3 regions of the Aureimonas sp. AU40 genome follow, and region 2 is predicted to be linked to each of the others. Evidence: predicted binding sites of a transcription regulator. Region 2 holds the regulator's gene; each other region holds the start of a gene.

Region 1 (4,993 bases), on a different contig from region 2:
TCGAGCGATACATGGCTCGCCAGGCGCCGTTCGAGGCGCGGGAGAGCAAGGAGTTTCCGGACGCCTTCATCGTCGATGCAGCCAGGACGTGGGCGTGGGAGAACAATGCCGACGTGCATATCGTCACCCTCGACGAGGCGATGCTCGCACATGCCGGTTCGACGCCTATGCTCGTACCCGTCAAGGGCCTGCCGGCGTTCCTCGCCATGCTCGCCGAGGCGAAGGACCCCGAGGTCGTCGCGCTGATCGATCGGATCGTGGACGAGCAGGACTTCATCGACCAGCTCTTCCATCGAATGGACGTCGCGCTGCGGACGGCGGAATTCGTCTACCGTGGCACGAGCCTGGAGGCGGCCACGGTCGACGGGACGGAACTCCGGGAGATCGGGCTGACGGAAAATTGGAAGGTCTTATCAGTCCACGGACCGATCGTCGCCATGACCGCCAGGTTCCAGGCCCTTGTCGGCCTGGAGGTCGATTGGGTCGGTCAGATCGAGGATGAGGACGGCGGGCGTGCGCACGGTCGGGATGAATGGGACGACGAAGTGAAAGGCCGCTTCTTCGTCCAGTACGACCGCCTGTTCCACAACGTCGTAAGGGTCGAGATCCTCACGTCGCTCGACTTCGGAGAGCCGTACGATGAATACGACGACGACTATTTCGATAACGATCGGTGATGTCGGTCCACGACGGATAGTTCTTCAGCGAGGCACGGGGCTGCACGTCACGTCCATTCGGACGCTGGAGTACGGCCGGCCAATCACGCATGCAGAGGAGTCTGTCCTGGCACGTAACTTCGGCGTCCAGCCGGACGAGTTCACGCGCTGACCATAGCGATAGGAGAGGTCGCCACCGCGATCAGGTCGTCTCGAACTTGTTGTGAGGCGTCTTCAGCACGAAGGCGGCATACATCTCCAACATCGACTGCGTGATCGCATCCTCGATCTCGACGTAGCGGAACGTCATCGTCCGGACCTGGCCCTTCGCCAGCTCGAACGCCGCCATGAACTCCGGATTCTCCTCGAGCCACTTCCGCGAGCCTTCGCCCTGCTGGTAGGTCGGCTTGTCCCAGCCGGTAGCCTTGCGTGCCAGGAGGAAGGCGAAGCCCGCCGACTGCGTCTTCGAATACTCCTTCCGATGACCGGACAGCCGTTTCCTCAGGTTGCGCGTCCGGCCGACGTAGAGCGGGCCGTCCGCGTTGGTGAAGAGATAGACGCCGGCGGCTTCCGGCGGCTTGGACTTGGGGTCAGCATCTGAGATCGGCGGGCAGGCCATCAACATGGCGTGGAGGGGCGCCAGGCGCTCCACGAGCTTCGCAAATTCCGGATCGAGGGCGGCCGGCTTCTCCGTACGGGTAGTCATGGGACGCGAAGGCTCTCCAACTGCGCAGCATCCGTAGGTGGCAGGAAAACAAGATCTTTTCACCGAAATCCACAGCGGCAGATCGGCATCTATTCCTATTCGCAATGTTCACGATATGTTCGATCGCTAGGTTGACCGAGTCGCGCCCTGGGAATCTAGCATGCTCCATCTCTCGAACCGTCCCCATCCGATCACGGCCATACCGCCCGGCTTCCGCCTCCGCGTCGTCGCGTCCGCCGGTGCCGGCTTTCCCTCGCCGGCTCAGGACTGGGAAGACGACGCCCTCTCGCTGATCGAGCTCCTGCGCATCGACCGGCCGGCGGCCTTCGTCTTCCGGATATCCGGATCGAGCATGGTCGAGGCCGGGATCGAGGACCACGACATCGTCGTCGTAGACCGGGACGCCAGGCAGCGCAACGGCTCCATCGTGATCGCGACCGTCGAGGGCGGGTTCGTCTGCCGGCAGCTCTGCATTAAGTCGGGCGTCGCGTATCTGGAGCACCGCAACAGCCGCCTGACGTACCCGATCTGCATCTGCGACGAGACCGTCGAGATTTTCGGCGTCGTCCGTGCCAGCGTCCGGGATCACCAGCGATGACGTGGGCCTTGGTCGACGTCGAGAACTTCTACGTCTCGTCCGAGCGCGTCTTCGATCCGAAGCTCCGCGGCGTGCCCGTCCTCGTCCTATCGAACGGCGACCACTGCGCGATCGCGAGGTCGGCCGAGGCGAAGGCGTTCGGCGTCAAGATGGGCGCCCCCGTCTTCAAGATGCGCGACCTGATCCGCAAGCACGGCTTCGAACTGCGGTCCTCGAACTACGAGCTCTACAGCGACATGAACCGGCGCTTCAACGCCGTGATCGCCGAGTTTTCGGACCAGATCGAGATCTACTCAATCGACGAGTCGTGGTTCCGGCTGCCGGTCCGCCCGGACGGCCTCGGCGATACGGCGACGGCCTTGGCGGTGATCGCCAAGATCAAGCGGGACACCGGCCTGCCGACGCGCATCGGCCTCGGCCCGACCCGCACCCTGTCCAAGGTCGCTAACGGGCTGGCTAAGGCGGGCGAGAAGGTCTTCGGCGGCGTGATCGACCTCCACGACTTCGAGCTGCGCAAGCGCCTCTTCCAGAACTGGCCCGTCGAAGAGGTATGGGGCATCGGCCGCGCTCTGGCGGAGCGTCTGCGCCCGCTCGGGATCCGGACGACGGCCGATCTGGCGGCGATGGACCCGCACCAGGCGCGCAGCGTCGGCACGGTCGTGCTGGAGCGGCTGGTGCGGGAGCTGAACGGGATCGGAGACGAGCAGCTCGTGGTCGAGCCTGAGAAGCGCCAGGCGACGGCCGTGACGCGTATGTTCGGCGAGCCCGTCACCGACCTGGACAGCCTGCGCGAGGCCATGGCGCGGCGGGCGGCGAGGGCGGCCGAGAAGATCCGGGAGCAAGGCAGCGTCGCCGGCCGGCTGATCGGCTTCGCGCACGGGAACGGCCGGAAGGCGAACGCGCCTAGCGCGCAGCGGTCCTGCCGCCTGTCGCCACCAACGAACGATACCCGCATGATCGTGAAGTGGGCGAGCCGCATGGTGGAGAGCATGTGGCAACCCGGCGGCGTCTACACGAAGTGCGGCGTGATGCTCGAGGACCTGACGGATCAGGGGCGGGAACAGACGGACATGTTCGCGGCGATCGACGGCCGGGGAGCGGACCTGATGTCGGCGATGGACACTCTGAACGCCAGGTTCGGTCGCGAGGCCGTCGCGCTCGGCGCCGCCGGCATCGGCGCTCGATCCTTCGACACGAAGCGTGCGATGAAGAGCCCCGCATGGACGACGCGGCTGGCGGAAATCCCGGTCGCGAAGTGAGGAGGACGGAATGAATCTTACGGGCGCCGCCGGCGAGCACTACGTGATGAGCCAGCTCCTGCGACGCGACTTCATCGCCGCGCTCGCGCCCGTCGGCGTGCCCAACACGGACATCGTCGTCACGGACGCCGTCGGCGACCGCCTTGCATCACTACAGGTGAAGTCCCGTCGTGAGCTTGGCGGGGACGGTGGTTGGCACATGGGCAAAAAGCACGAGGCGATCGTCGGCGAACTGTTGTTCTACTGCTTCGTCGATTTTGGCGTCGATCTGAAGGCGCATCCGAGATGTTGGGTGCTGCCAAGCGCAGTAGTCGCCGAGACCATTCGCGAGTCGTATCGGGTTTGGCTCTCGACACCGGGAAAGGGTGGTAGGATGCGCAACTCGACGGATCACCGGCGCTTCCTTCCGAACTTCGATCGAACCGGCATCTCGATCGAGCGCGGGGCAGGATGGCTGGACCCGTATGAGGACAACTGGGAGCAGTTGCGCGGTGTCGTCTGACTCCACGCAGCGGCCGAACCCTGCCATCCTGCCGACGGGAAAGCTTCGGGAGGATTCGATGGCATCTAAAAAAGACGCTTCAATTACGGTTCTGCTGACGTACCCCTCACATCGCCAATTTTTCGGATCGGGCCCAATCGAGCCCAGCCGTTCCTACTATCATGACCGTAAGATGTCCCTCTGGACGGCGAACGGGTCGTTGACGGCCGACGTCTGGATGACGATCGAAGACGCCCCGAAGTTCGTCGACGCCATGGTCGCGGCAGCGCTGAACTACTCTGCCGCAGGATATCACAGCGCCCAGAATCGGGCTCTACGAGAGATGCGGAGCGAGACCAAAGACGACCGGAAGGCGGCACGCGTGGAACTGGCGGACGCGTTCGAAGCGGCCGCAAAACGACTGAGGGAATCCAAGAAGCCGTGACCGGGGCAGATAAGACCATGCGGTGGGAGTAGGACGGAATGGGATTGATCTCGATCGCAGCGTTGCTGATCTCGGGCGCGGCCACCGCCGTATCGGGATCGTGGTTCGATCATCGCGCTTGGCGCGTTCTGGTGTTCCTCGTCTCCACCGTGATCGGGTGGGTGGCAGCCTGGACGCTTGCGTTCCAAACCGACAAGGATCTCCTGATTCCGGCAATCGGGCAGGGCTTCTGGCTCTCTGCCATCGGAGCCGCGCTGGGCATGTGGGTCCGCCGTAGATATGCGACCGGGAAACCCATCATAAGTGCCCGCGGCATCGGCACGGTCGTAGTTGTGTGCCTTGCCGTCGCCGCCGGATACGGGGTCGGTCTCACCGTTTCCGGGATGAAGCAGACGACGTATCTGATCGGCGTGGAGCCGATCGATGCGACGAACGAGACCGAGGTCTTGCGCTGGATCGACGCCCCTGACCGCGACGTCGTGCATCGATGGGGCCAAGTCGCACTGCATGGAATGCACTGGAATTTGACGATCCCCTATACGTCCGCGTGCGTCAGCGGATTGTCCGCATTCCTCCTTCGACGACGCGGACGCGCCCCGAGCGGTGAGAATGCGGAGCGAGTCAAAGCGGACGGTTAACCGCACCCGGACCTCGAGCTTGCGCTTCTCGGCGCCATCGTCATAGCCTCCTCTCGATCGGCACAGGCCGGAACACGAAGGCGGACGAGCCTGCATGCGAGACCACTCCCATCACGAGGTCCGTCTGGGCGATATCCGGACTGCCTTCCGCGTTTTGTCCGCCTACGGCCGGATCGACCCGGCGACCGCCGGCGCCGTCGCGAAGGCGAT
Region 2 (4,993 bases):
ATCAAGGTCTGGCGCCCGGCATTGGTCAGATGGTCGTCGCCCCGAATGATGTGCGTGACGCCCATGTCGTGGTCGTCCACGACGACCGCATGCATGTAGGTCGGCGTGCCGTCCGAGCGCAGCAGGATGAAATCGTCGAGATCCTTGTTGGGAAAGCGGACGTCGCCCTGAACCTGATCGCGCACCACGGTCTCGCCGTCTAAAGGCGCCTTGATGCGGATGACCGGCTTGACGCCGGCCGGCGCCTCGGACGGATCTCGGTCGCGCCAGCGAGCATCGTAGCGGGGCGGGCGCTTCTCGGCCTTGGCCTTCTCGCGCATCTCGTCCAGCTCGGCCGGGGAGGCATAGCAATAATAGGCCTTACCGGCCGCGACGAGCGCTTCTGCCACTTCGCGGTGGCGCGCCGCCCGAGCGAACTGCGAGATCGGCTCGCCGTCAGCCTTCAGCCCGAGCCAGTCCAGCCCTTCGATGATCGCGCTCACGGCCGCGTCGGTCGAGCGCTCCCGATCGGTGTCCTCAATGCGTAGCAGCATCTGCCCGCCCATGCGCCGGGCGTAGAGCCAGTTGAACAAGGCCGTGCGGGCTCCGCCGATATGGAGGAAGCCCGTGGGCGAGGGCGCGAAACGTGTCACCACGCGATCGGTCATCTCGGTGCCTTTGAAAACCGGGCGCGACGGAGATCGCAAGCCCTCTCAGTTGGAATGCGCGCCTCCGGTCGGGCTGCGCATGGATGGCCGGGTGTGTAACATAGGATCGAGAGGACTCAAGGCGGGGCGCACGTGCCGGCATCGCAGGTGATCACGGACGTTCTGCCGGACGGAGCCGCCGGCAATTCATCGTCCATCCCGCGCGTCGATCCGATTGGGCCGCTGCGGCTCTGGCTTTCCCGGCAGGTACAGCGCGAACGAGACCTCCGGTCGGCCTTCGCGTGGCTTCCGATCGGAATGATGATCGCGATCGCTCTCGTCTTCGGCTCGGGCTGGCGGCCTCCGGGCTGGCTGGGACCTGTCTTCGCGTTCGTAAGCATCGCTGGCGCAAACCTTGGGGCCGGTCGCCCCTTTGTCAGATCCGCTTTCCTGTTGCCCCTCGGCTTCGCCCTGGGACTTGGCACGAGTTGGATCGAGCTGAAGACAACCGACACGGTGATGCTCTCGGGAAATGCAACGGTTCGCATTTCCGGGCGTGTTCTGCTTCGCGAGCAGGACGATCGCGGGCGCTATCGCTATACGATCCAAGTCCTGGCAACGGAGCGCCCGCATCTCAGCCGGCCGCCGGAACGCGTACGCGTGCTCGTATCGAGCCGCCATGAGGCCCTGGCGATCGGCGCTCGCTATGTGGGCCTCGTGCGCCTGCAGCCGCCGGCAGGCCCTGCCTTTCCCGGTGGATATGACTTCGCTTTCATGCCCTATTTCGACGGCACCGGAGCCTTCGGCTACTCCCTCGGGCCGCCGAACCCCTCCGTGGAACCCGAGACGCTTGGAGTTTTCGAACACGTCGCCAAGCTGCGCCTGCTGATCGGCGATAGGATTCGCGCCGTGCTGCCGGACGAGCGCGGCGCTGTCGCGGCAGCGCTCATCAATGGCGAGCGCGCCGGGATCCCCGACGACATCGAAGCCGCCTTGCGAGTAACCGGACTTGCCCATGTCCTATCAATCTCCGGCTTTCACATGGCGCTAGTGGCGGGAATGACCATGCTAGCGGTGCGCTCAAGCATCGCCGCCTTTCCGTCGCTGGCGCTGCGTTGGCAGGCGCGCAAGATCGCGGCGGTCGCGGCGCTGGGCATCACCGGGTTCTACTTCCTACTGGCGGGTGACAACGCCGCAACCGAGCGATCCTTCGTCATGATCGCGATCATGCTGGGCGCGGTTCTGGTGGATCGACCGGCCCTGACCCTGCGCAATGTTGCGATTGCGGCCATGGTGGTCATGCTGATCTCGCCGCATGCACTGATGACCGCGACCTTCCAGATGTCGTTTGCCGCCACCGCCGCGCTGGTCGGGGCCTATGGTGCGTATTCCCGGTGGTCGAAAGGGGCGGGCGACGATCTCTCGCCTTTGCGCACGCTGGCGCTGGTGGTGATCGGCGTGTTCTTGTCGTCGCTGATTGCCGGCGCGGCGACGGCGCCTTACGCGATCTACCATTTCCAGCGGGCCGCGCCCTTCGGCCTTCTTGCCAATGTCCTGGCGACGCCGATCTTCTCGTTCTGGATCATGCCGCTGGCGTTGGCGAGCGTCTGCCTGATGCCCCTCGGCCTCGAGAGCTTGGCGCTTGTGCCCATTGGTTGGGGGCTCGATCTCGTGTTCTGGATGGCGAAGGCGCTGGCCGCTGCCTTTCCCGATTATGGCGTTGGGCAGATCGGCAGCGTCAGCCTTATCTGCTTCACGGTCTGTCTGCTGCTGCTCTCGTTTTGCCAGAGCCATTTTCGATGGGCGGCGGTCGCCCCGCTGGTGCTCGGCCTTCTCCTCGTTCCTGCAGCCTCGCGCCCCGAACTCGCCATATCGGAGGACGCTCGGGACATCGCAGTGATAGGCGACAATGGGCAGGTGATCGATCTTCGCAAGCGCCCGAACCGCTTCGTGCACGATCAATGGAAGCGCGCCTACCAGTTGGCGCCTCCCGGCCGTTCGAAGGACGATCGAAAGACCTTCGAATGCGACGAGCAGATTTGCCGTGCGAAGACCCGCTCGGGGCTCCGCATCGCCTGGACCGATCAGTTGGAGAAGCTGGGAGAACTCTGCGACACGGCCGATATTGCCGTGGTCGCCCGCGCGCCTCGCATCGAATCTTGCCGCTCAGGTGCGAAACTTCTGACGCTCCGCACACTGCGGCGCACAGGCGCGGTGGCTCTGGAGAGGCAGCGAGGCGGGTGGGAGCTACGGCCGTCCATTCCCCAGCCTTTCGAAGAATGGAACCAGCATCGCTCGGCGCCTTGGCCCGAGCGAATGGGAGGCGACAAGCCGAGCCGGAAAACGCCGAAAGGCGCGCGGCCGCGCCCTAATGATAGCGGCGGATCAGACCGACGAGACGACCCTGCACCTTGACCCGTCCCGCTTCCAGGACCCGCGTCTCATAGGCGGGATTGGCAGCTTCCAGTTCGACCATGGCGCCGCGACGACGGAAGCGCTTCAAGGTGGCCTCTTCCTCATCGATGAGAGCCACGACGATCTCGCCCGCGGTTGCCGTCTCCGCCCGCTGGATCAGCACCGTGTCGCCGTCGAGAATGCCGGCCTCGACCATCGAATCGCCTTTGACCTCCAGCGCGTAATGCTCGCCTTGGCCGAACATCTCAATCGGGAGGGCGATGGAGCGGCTGTTCTGCTGGATCGCGGAAATGGGGACACCCGCTGCGATGCGGCCCATAACGGGAACAGGCATGGAGTCATTGGCCGCGTCCGCCGTCTCGCCGCTTCGCGCGGTGGCAGCCCGCCCCGGAAAGGGCAAAACCTGCCGCTCGATCGTCTCGCCTTGGGAAACCTTCGCGGTAGTTGACGCGGCGACCTGAGCTTTACCGGCCATGGAATCGGGAAGCCGAACGACCTCAAGAGCGCGGGCCCGGTTGGGAAGGCGGCGGATGAAGCCACGTTCCTCCAGCGCCGTAATCAACCGGTGGATGCCGGACTTGGATTTCAGGTCCAGCGCTTCCTTCATCTCGTCGAAGGACGGGGGAACGCCGATCGACTGCAGGCGATCATGAATGAAGAGGAGCAATTCATGCTGCTTGCGGGTCAACATCGTTCGTATCCAACCAAAACAAAACCTGAACAAAGCCTATCTGTTCTGTTTGTGTTCTGCAAGGATGCCTGTCAAGCCAATCGCACGAACTCACAGGGATCGCCGGTCTCGCTAGGCGGAGCATGAGGTTGCCTGACGAGAAGTACGTCCGCTAGGGCGAAGACACTGAGGAGCGAGGAGTCCTGCCGATCGAACGGGACGATGCGGGGCTTGCCATCTGTCTCCCCACTGATTCGGCCACGCATGAACTCGGCACGATGATCGTTGGCGGGGACGGGCGTCCCCAATACGCCCCTTTCGTAGCCACCGTGCGCCGGGCGCCCGGCCAGCCGTTCGACCAGCGGCCGAAGAAAAAGCTCGGCGGTGACGAGGCTGGAGGCGGGGTTTCCCGGCAGACCTAGAAACCGCATCTCGCCGAAGCGTCCGGCCATCAGCGGCTTGCCGGGCCGCATGGCGACCTTCCAGAAATCGAGTTCCACTCCACACTCGCGAAAGACCGGCGCGACGAGGTCGTGATCTCCGACCGAGGCGCCGCCGATCGTCACGAAGACATCCACTTCATCGCGCCTGGCCCTGTCGAGCACGGCGGCAAGCGCCGAGCGGTCGTCCGCGACAACGCCATAGGATAAAGCCTCTCCGCCTGACGCTTCCACCATGGCAGCGATGCCGAACCCGTTGGATGCCACGATCTGCGCCGGGCCGGGGCGCGTGCCGGGCAGAACCAATTCGCTGCCGGTCATCAGAATGGCGACGCGCGGGCGCCGACAAACCTCCACCTCCGCGTGACCGCCGCTTGCCGCCAGCGCGATACTGGCAGGGCGAAAGATCGTGCCGGCCCGGAGAAGCGGCGCGCCCTCTCGAAAGTCATTCCCTGCCGGGCGGATATGGCGGCCGGGCGTGACCGGCTCGCGGACGAGCACCGTCTCCGGGTTCGGACGCTCTGTGTTCTCCTGGATGACGACGGCATCCGCGCCTTGCGGCGCGGGTGCGCCGGTGAAGATGCGAACCGCCTCGCCAGCACGCAAAATGCCTTCGAACGCCGCGCCGGCGGCCGATTCTCCGATGAGACGCAGTCGCGTTTCACCAGTGCCCAAGTCGCTGGCAAGGACGGCATATCCGTCCATCGCGGAGGCATCAAAAGAAGGCTGGGTCAGGATGGCCGAGAGATCGCTCGCCAGCCGCCTTCCGGCTAGGCTCCGCAGGTCTACGCGCTCGGTTTGCGCCACCGGCGAGACGTCCGACAGGAGCCGATCGCGCGCCT
Region 3 (4,993 bases), on a different contig from region 2:
ACGGGCGCGGCGGGCACGCCGCGATCCCGCACCAGACGCGGGACCCGATCCTGGCCGGGGCCGCCCTGGTGCAGGCGCTGCAGCAGATCGTCTCGCGCAACGTCGATCCCTTGGATTCGCTGGTCGTGTCGGTGACGCAGTTCCACTCAGGCTTCGCGCGCAATGTCATTCCCGAAGGCGCCACCGTGTCGGGCACGGTGCGCTCGCTTCGGCTGGAAACGCAAAGCTTCGCCGAAACGCGCATTCGCGAGATCGCCGCCGGCATCGCCAGCGCACATGGGCTTGCCGCCGAAACGATCTACAACCGCAACTATCCCGTGACGCTCAACGACGCCGCAAAGGCGGCTTTCTGCGGTGACGTCGCGGCGGAGATCGTGGGCGAGGCGAATGTGCGGCGCTCCATCCCGCCCTTGATGGGCGGCGAGGATTTCGCCTTCATGCTGGAGCAGCGCCCGGGGGCGTTCCTGTTCATCGGCAACGGGCCGAGCGCCGGGCTGCACCACCCCCGCTACGACTTCTGCGACGAGGCGCTGAGCGTCGGCGCGTCCTACTGGGTCGCCCTCACCGAGCGCGCGCTGCCACTGGCGGCCTGACCGCACGCGAAAAAGCCGGCGCATGCGCCGGCTCGAGTTGTCGCGTTCAGAAAAACGAGTGTATCGCCTAGCGACCGCTTTCGGGGTCCAGCGCCTCGATCAGCGCGCGCAGGCGATGGCGCACCTCGACATCGGGAATGCGCGACAGCGCGATGGAGGACTGCAGCGTTTCGCGGCTCGCCACGGGCCGGGATGCCTCGGTCTCGTCCAGCCCTTCGAAGAAGAACATCGGGCTCGTCTCGAAGGCCTTGGCGATTCGATACAGCGTGCTGGCGCTGATTCGGTTGGCGCCGGTCTCGTATTTCTGAATCTGCTGGTAGGTCACGCCGATCCGGCGCCCCAGTTCTTCCAGGGACACGCGACGGGAGGTGCGGATCAAACGCAAGCGCGCGCCCACCTGCACATCAATAGGATCGCGTTCGGCCTTCAACTCGGAAACTCCATATTGCATCTCGACCATCTACCGTCTCGGCCTATCAGGAAATGCAACATTTGCGAGTAGGACGATCGACCACCCAGCCTGGATGACGTTAGACCGGATTCGCCCGTGTTGCCTACCCACGTTCCCATCTACCCCAGGGTTTCATACATTGATCATGACGAAATTGTGATTCATCGCCACAAAGCTGCAACCTCCGCGCGCTGCGACGGCTGAAATTCCGAGATAAAGATAAACCCAAGTTACAGCACTCTCTCAAAAAAGCGAGAGCTGCTCGGGCTTTGCCGTGCGCGTTAGTTGGCTACGCAAATTCTCGCCGTCCAGTCGCGTTCCCGGCGTCCAATCCAACGTGCAGACGAACGGGCGCAGCTTCTCGATGGAGCGACACAGCCGGGCGACATCGTCGAGTCGCAACGTGCGGTGCCGTCTCGAGGAGAGAATCGCGTCCACTGAACGAGTGCCGAGCCCGGGAACACGCAGGAGCATGTCCCGGTCCGCCTTGTTCACGTCGACCGGGAACTTGTCCCTGTTGCGCAGTGCCCAGGCGAGCTTGGGATCGATCTGGAGATCGAGCATCCCGCCCTCCCCGCCCGAGACGATTTCGGCGCGGTCGAACCCATAGAAGCGCATGAGCCAGTCCGCCTGATACAGGCGGTGCTCGCGCATCAGCGGGGGCTTGGCGGACGGCAGCCGGTTCGAGGCGTCGGGAATGGGCGAGAAGGCGGAATAGTAGACCCGGCGCAGGCGGTAGTTGCCGTAGAGATTTTCCGACCGGGTGAGGATCGTCTCGTCGTCCGCGCCATCGGCGCCGACGATCATCTGCGTGGACTGGCCGCCCGGCGCGAAGCGCGGCGGCTTGATCCGGTCTCGCGCCTCGCCTTTGCCCTCGTCGATCTTCATGCGCAGGTGGCCCATGGAACGGCGGATGTCGCGCGGCTTCTTTTCCGGCGCCAGGCTTTCCAGGGCAACGTCGGTCGGCAGCTCGATATTGATCGACAGGCGGTCGGCGAAAAGGCCGGCCTCCTCAATCAGCCGGGGCGCCGCGTCGGGAATGGTCTTGAGATGGATGTAGCCGGAGAAGTTCTCCTCCATCCGTAGCTTCCGGGCGATGCGGACCATCTCCTCCATCGTGTGGTCTGAGCTTCTGATGATGCCGGAGGAGAGAAACAAGCCCTCGATATAATTCCGCTTGTAGAAGGCCATGGTGAGCTTCACCACCTCCTCCACCGTGAAGCGCGCCCGGGCGACGTTCGAGGAGGAGCGATTCACGCAGTAGACGCAGTCGTAGATGCAGAAGTTCGTCATCAGGATCTTGAGCAGCGAGATGCATCGCCCGTCCGGGGCATAGGCGTGGCAGATGCCCGAGCCTTCCGTGGAGCCGATGCCGCCGCTCTTCATCGAGTCGCGACGCGTCGTGCCACTCGAAGCGCAGGATGCATCGTATTTCGCCGCGTCGCTGAGGATCGCGAGCTTGTCCATCAATGTCATCTTGGCCATGGGCCAGAGATAGCGTTCACTCTTCGTTCCGGCCATGGCAGCTGAAGCTTTTCCACCGGTCCTTGCCGTGGCGGGACGTCGCAGCCCGTTCAGGCCGCGTTCATATCAATAAGCCTAACTTGCTTTCTCCATCACCGGTCGGAACGGGACGGAAGCGAGGCGCGTTGGCCTCGCATTCGGATGTCCGTCCTCCCTCAAGGGCGCTTTGCCCGACGGGCCGGTTCATTTCAAAGGGAGCAATTTGTCATGCGTCGTTTCAGTCAGGTCTTTATGACCCTCGTGGTTTTGGGAACCGGCAGCGTCACCTTCAGCGCGCCGGCCGAGGCGCAGAGCTTCCGGGAACGGCAGCGGTTCGTGGAGCGCTTCTGCGCCCGCAACCCAGGCGCGCGAGACTGCCGTGAATTCCGGCGCGATGCCCGGCGCTGGGACGATCGCCGCTACAATCGCTGGTATCGCGACAACTACCGCGACCGCCGCGATTCCACGGCGGCGACGATCTTCGGCCTTGCGGCCGGCGCGGCGCTCGGCGCGGCGGCGGCCGGCAATGCCCAAGGCGGCGCGGCGGTGAGCCGCGATCAGGTCGCTCGGTGTGCCGCGCGCTACCGCACCTACGATCCGCGCACCAACACCTATGTCGCCAACAGCGCGGGCGAGCGCCGCATCTGCCGCCTCTGATCGGCTTAAGTCTCATGCATGATGGGGGTCGGCGCGCAGCCGGCCCCTTTTCTTTTGCCACGCCCGCATCAATTGCCGGAATGACATTCAGCCGTCGTTCAGGATGGCGCCGCTAATGATGAACGCAACAAAGCCGCTTCGAGACCTCGGATGGTCCGGGAGCCCGAAGGGCGGCGCATCCGTCGCTCTGGAGTTCGCAACCATGCGTATTCTTCTTGCCGTCCTCACCGCCTGCACGCTGGCGACGAGCCTTGGCACTGCTGAGGCCCAGGCCTGGGACAACGGGCCGGGCTATATCGGCCAGCCCGCCCCGCCTCCGCCGCCTCCAGGCTACTATCCCCCGCAGCGCCGACACCACAATCGGATCAATGCCGGCGACGCGCTTCTGGGCGGCGCGCTGGGTCTCGCCGCCGGCGCGCTTCTGGGCTCGGCCCTGTCGCAGCCCCAGCAGGCCCCCCCGACCTACTACCCGCCGCAGCGCCCGTCCTACCCCGCCTATGGTGTCGCCCCGCCGAGCTATGAGGACACGGTCCCGGCCCGCCCGGTGTATCGCGGGCCGCGACAGGCGCGCTACTACGACGACTATGGCACCAACACGCGGGACTATCGCGACGGTTCGCGCCAAGCCCATGTGGACGCCTGTTTCGACCGATATCGCTCCTACGACGCGCGCACCGACACCTATATCGGCAACGACGGATACCGGCATCGCTGCAATATCTGGTAGACGCCAGCACATACGAAGAAAGCGCCCGGCCAAGACCGGGCGCTTTCTCGTTGACCGGATGGGTCAGCGCGCCTTGCGCACCGCCCGCTTGGTGACGACGGGAACCAGCGCCGCGCGATATTCCGACGAGCCGTGAAGATCGCCGATCATGTCGCCTTCCGGCACGGTGAGCCCGTCCACCGCCTCCGGCTCGAAGCGGGCCGAGAGGGCCGCTTCCGCCGCTTTCCAGCGGAAGGCGCCGTTGGAGCCCGCGCCGGTAACGGCGACGCGCGCATCGCCGCCGCGCCGGGAGACGTAGACCCCGCACATGGCATAGCGCGAGGCGGGATTTCGAAACTTCTCGTAGGCCGAAGCGTCCGGCGCCTCGAAGCGGACGGCCTTGACGATCCCGCCCTCGCTCAGCGCCGTTTCGAACAGGCCGAGGAAGAACTCGTCCGCGCCATATTCGCCCCGGTCGGTCTCGATCGTGCCGCCCAGCGCCAGGAGCGCGGCGGGATAGTCCGCCGCCGGATCGAAATTGGCGACGACGCCGCCGATCGTGCCCATGTGGCGCACAGCGGGATCGCCGATCAGATTGGCGAGTTCGGTGAAGCCCGGCGCCACCGCCTCGATGGCGCGCGAGGTCGCCACCTCGAAATGGGTGACGCCGCCGCCGATCCGCACATGGCGGCCCTCCACCGTGATGCCCTTCATCTCCGGCACATGGCGAAGGTCGATCAGCGCGGACGGGGCGGCGAGCCGCGCCTTCATGGTCGGGATCAGCGTCATGCCGCCGCCGAGATACTTGGCTTCCTCGCCGCCCTGGGCGAGAAGCTGGGCGGCCTCGGCCAGAGAGTTCGCGCGGCTGTATTGGGTCTCGTACATGGCTCTTCCCTCCCCCTTCAGAGCGCCGCGCCGACTGAGCGCAGCGCGCGCCAGACCTTCTCGGGCGTCGCGGGCATCGACAGCTCGTTGGTGCCGATCGCGTCCGTGATGGCGTTGATGACGGCCGGCGGCGAGCCGATCGCCCCCGCCTCGCCGCAGCCCTTGATGCCGAGCGGATTGGTGGTGCAGGGCGTCTCG

The links. Region 2 encodes LexA, which represses DNA repair genes until DNA is damaged. Its sites were predicted from a motif close to TGTTCNNNNTGTGTTCNG; they were not measured.
Region 1: the regulator LexA is predicted to act here: its motif matches at 1,468-1,485, upstream of AUL32_RS16560 (LexA family protein).
Region 3: the regulator LexA is predicted to act here: its motif matches at 2,543-2,560, upstream of AUL32_RS02530 (putative DNA modification/repair radical SAM protein).

What each region holds. Positions count from the first base shown of each region.
Region 1 is NZ_BBWL01000042.1:90,678-95,670, reverse strand. It holds gene AUL32_RS16570 (PIN domain-containing protein) at 1-677, shown strand, start outside; gene AUL32_RS16565 (GIY-YIG nuclease family protein) at 859-1,362, opposite strand; gene AUL32_RS16560 (LexA family protein) at 1,523-1,960, shown strand; gene AUL32_RS16555 (Y-family DNA polymerase) at 1,957-3,219, shown strand; gene AUL32_RS16550 (hypothetical protein) at 3,230-3,721, shown strand; gene AUL32_RS16545 (hypothetical protein) at 3,894-4,145, shown strand; gene AUL32_RS16540 (hypothetical protein) at 4,184-4,783, shown strand; gene AUL32_RS16535 (hypothetical protein) at 4,878-4,993, shown strand, end outside.
Region 2 is NZ_BBWL01000041.1:425,143-430,135, reverse strand. It holds gene gltX (glutamate--tRNA ligase) at 1-647, opposite strand, end outside; gene AUL32_RS15535 (ComEC/Rec2 family competence protein) at 945-3,041, shown strand; gene lexA (transcriptional repressor LexA) at 2,995-3,732, opposite strand; gene AUL32_RS15525 (molybdopterin molybdotransferase MoeA) at 3,804-4,993, opposite strand, start outside.
Region 3 is NZ_BBWL01000005.1:118,891-123,883, reverse strand. It holds gene AUL32_RS02540 (M20 aminoacylase family protein) at 1-593, shown strand, start outside; gene AUL32_RS02535 (helix-turn-helix domain-containing protein) at 661-1,053, opposite strand; gene AUL32_RS02530 (putative DNA modification/repair radical SAM protein) at 1,288-2,529, opposite strand; gene AUL32_RS02525 (BA14K family protein) at 2,776-3,204, shown strand; gene AUL32_RS02520 (BA14K family protein) at 3,407-3,931, shown strand; gene AUL32_RS02515 (FAD binding domain-containing protein) at 3,995-4,795, opposite strand; gene AUL32_RS02510 (xanthine dehydrogenase family protein molybdopterin-binding subunit) at 4,813-4,993, opposite strand, start outside.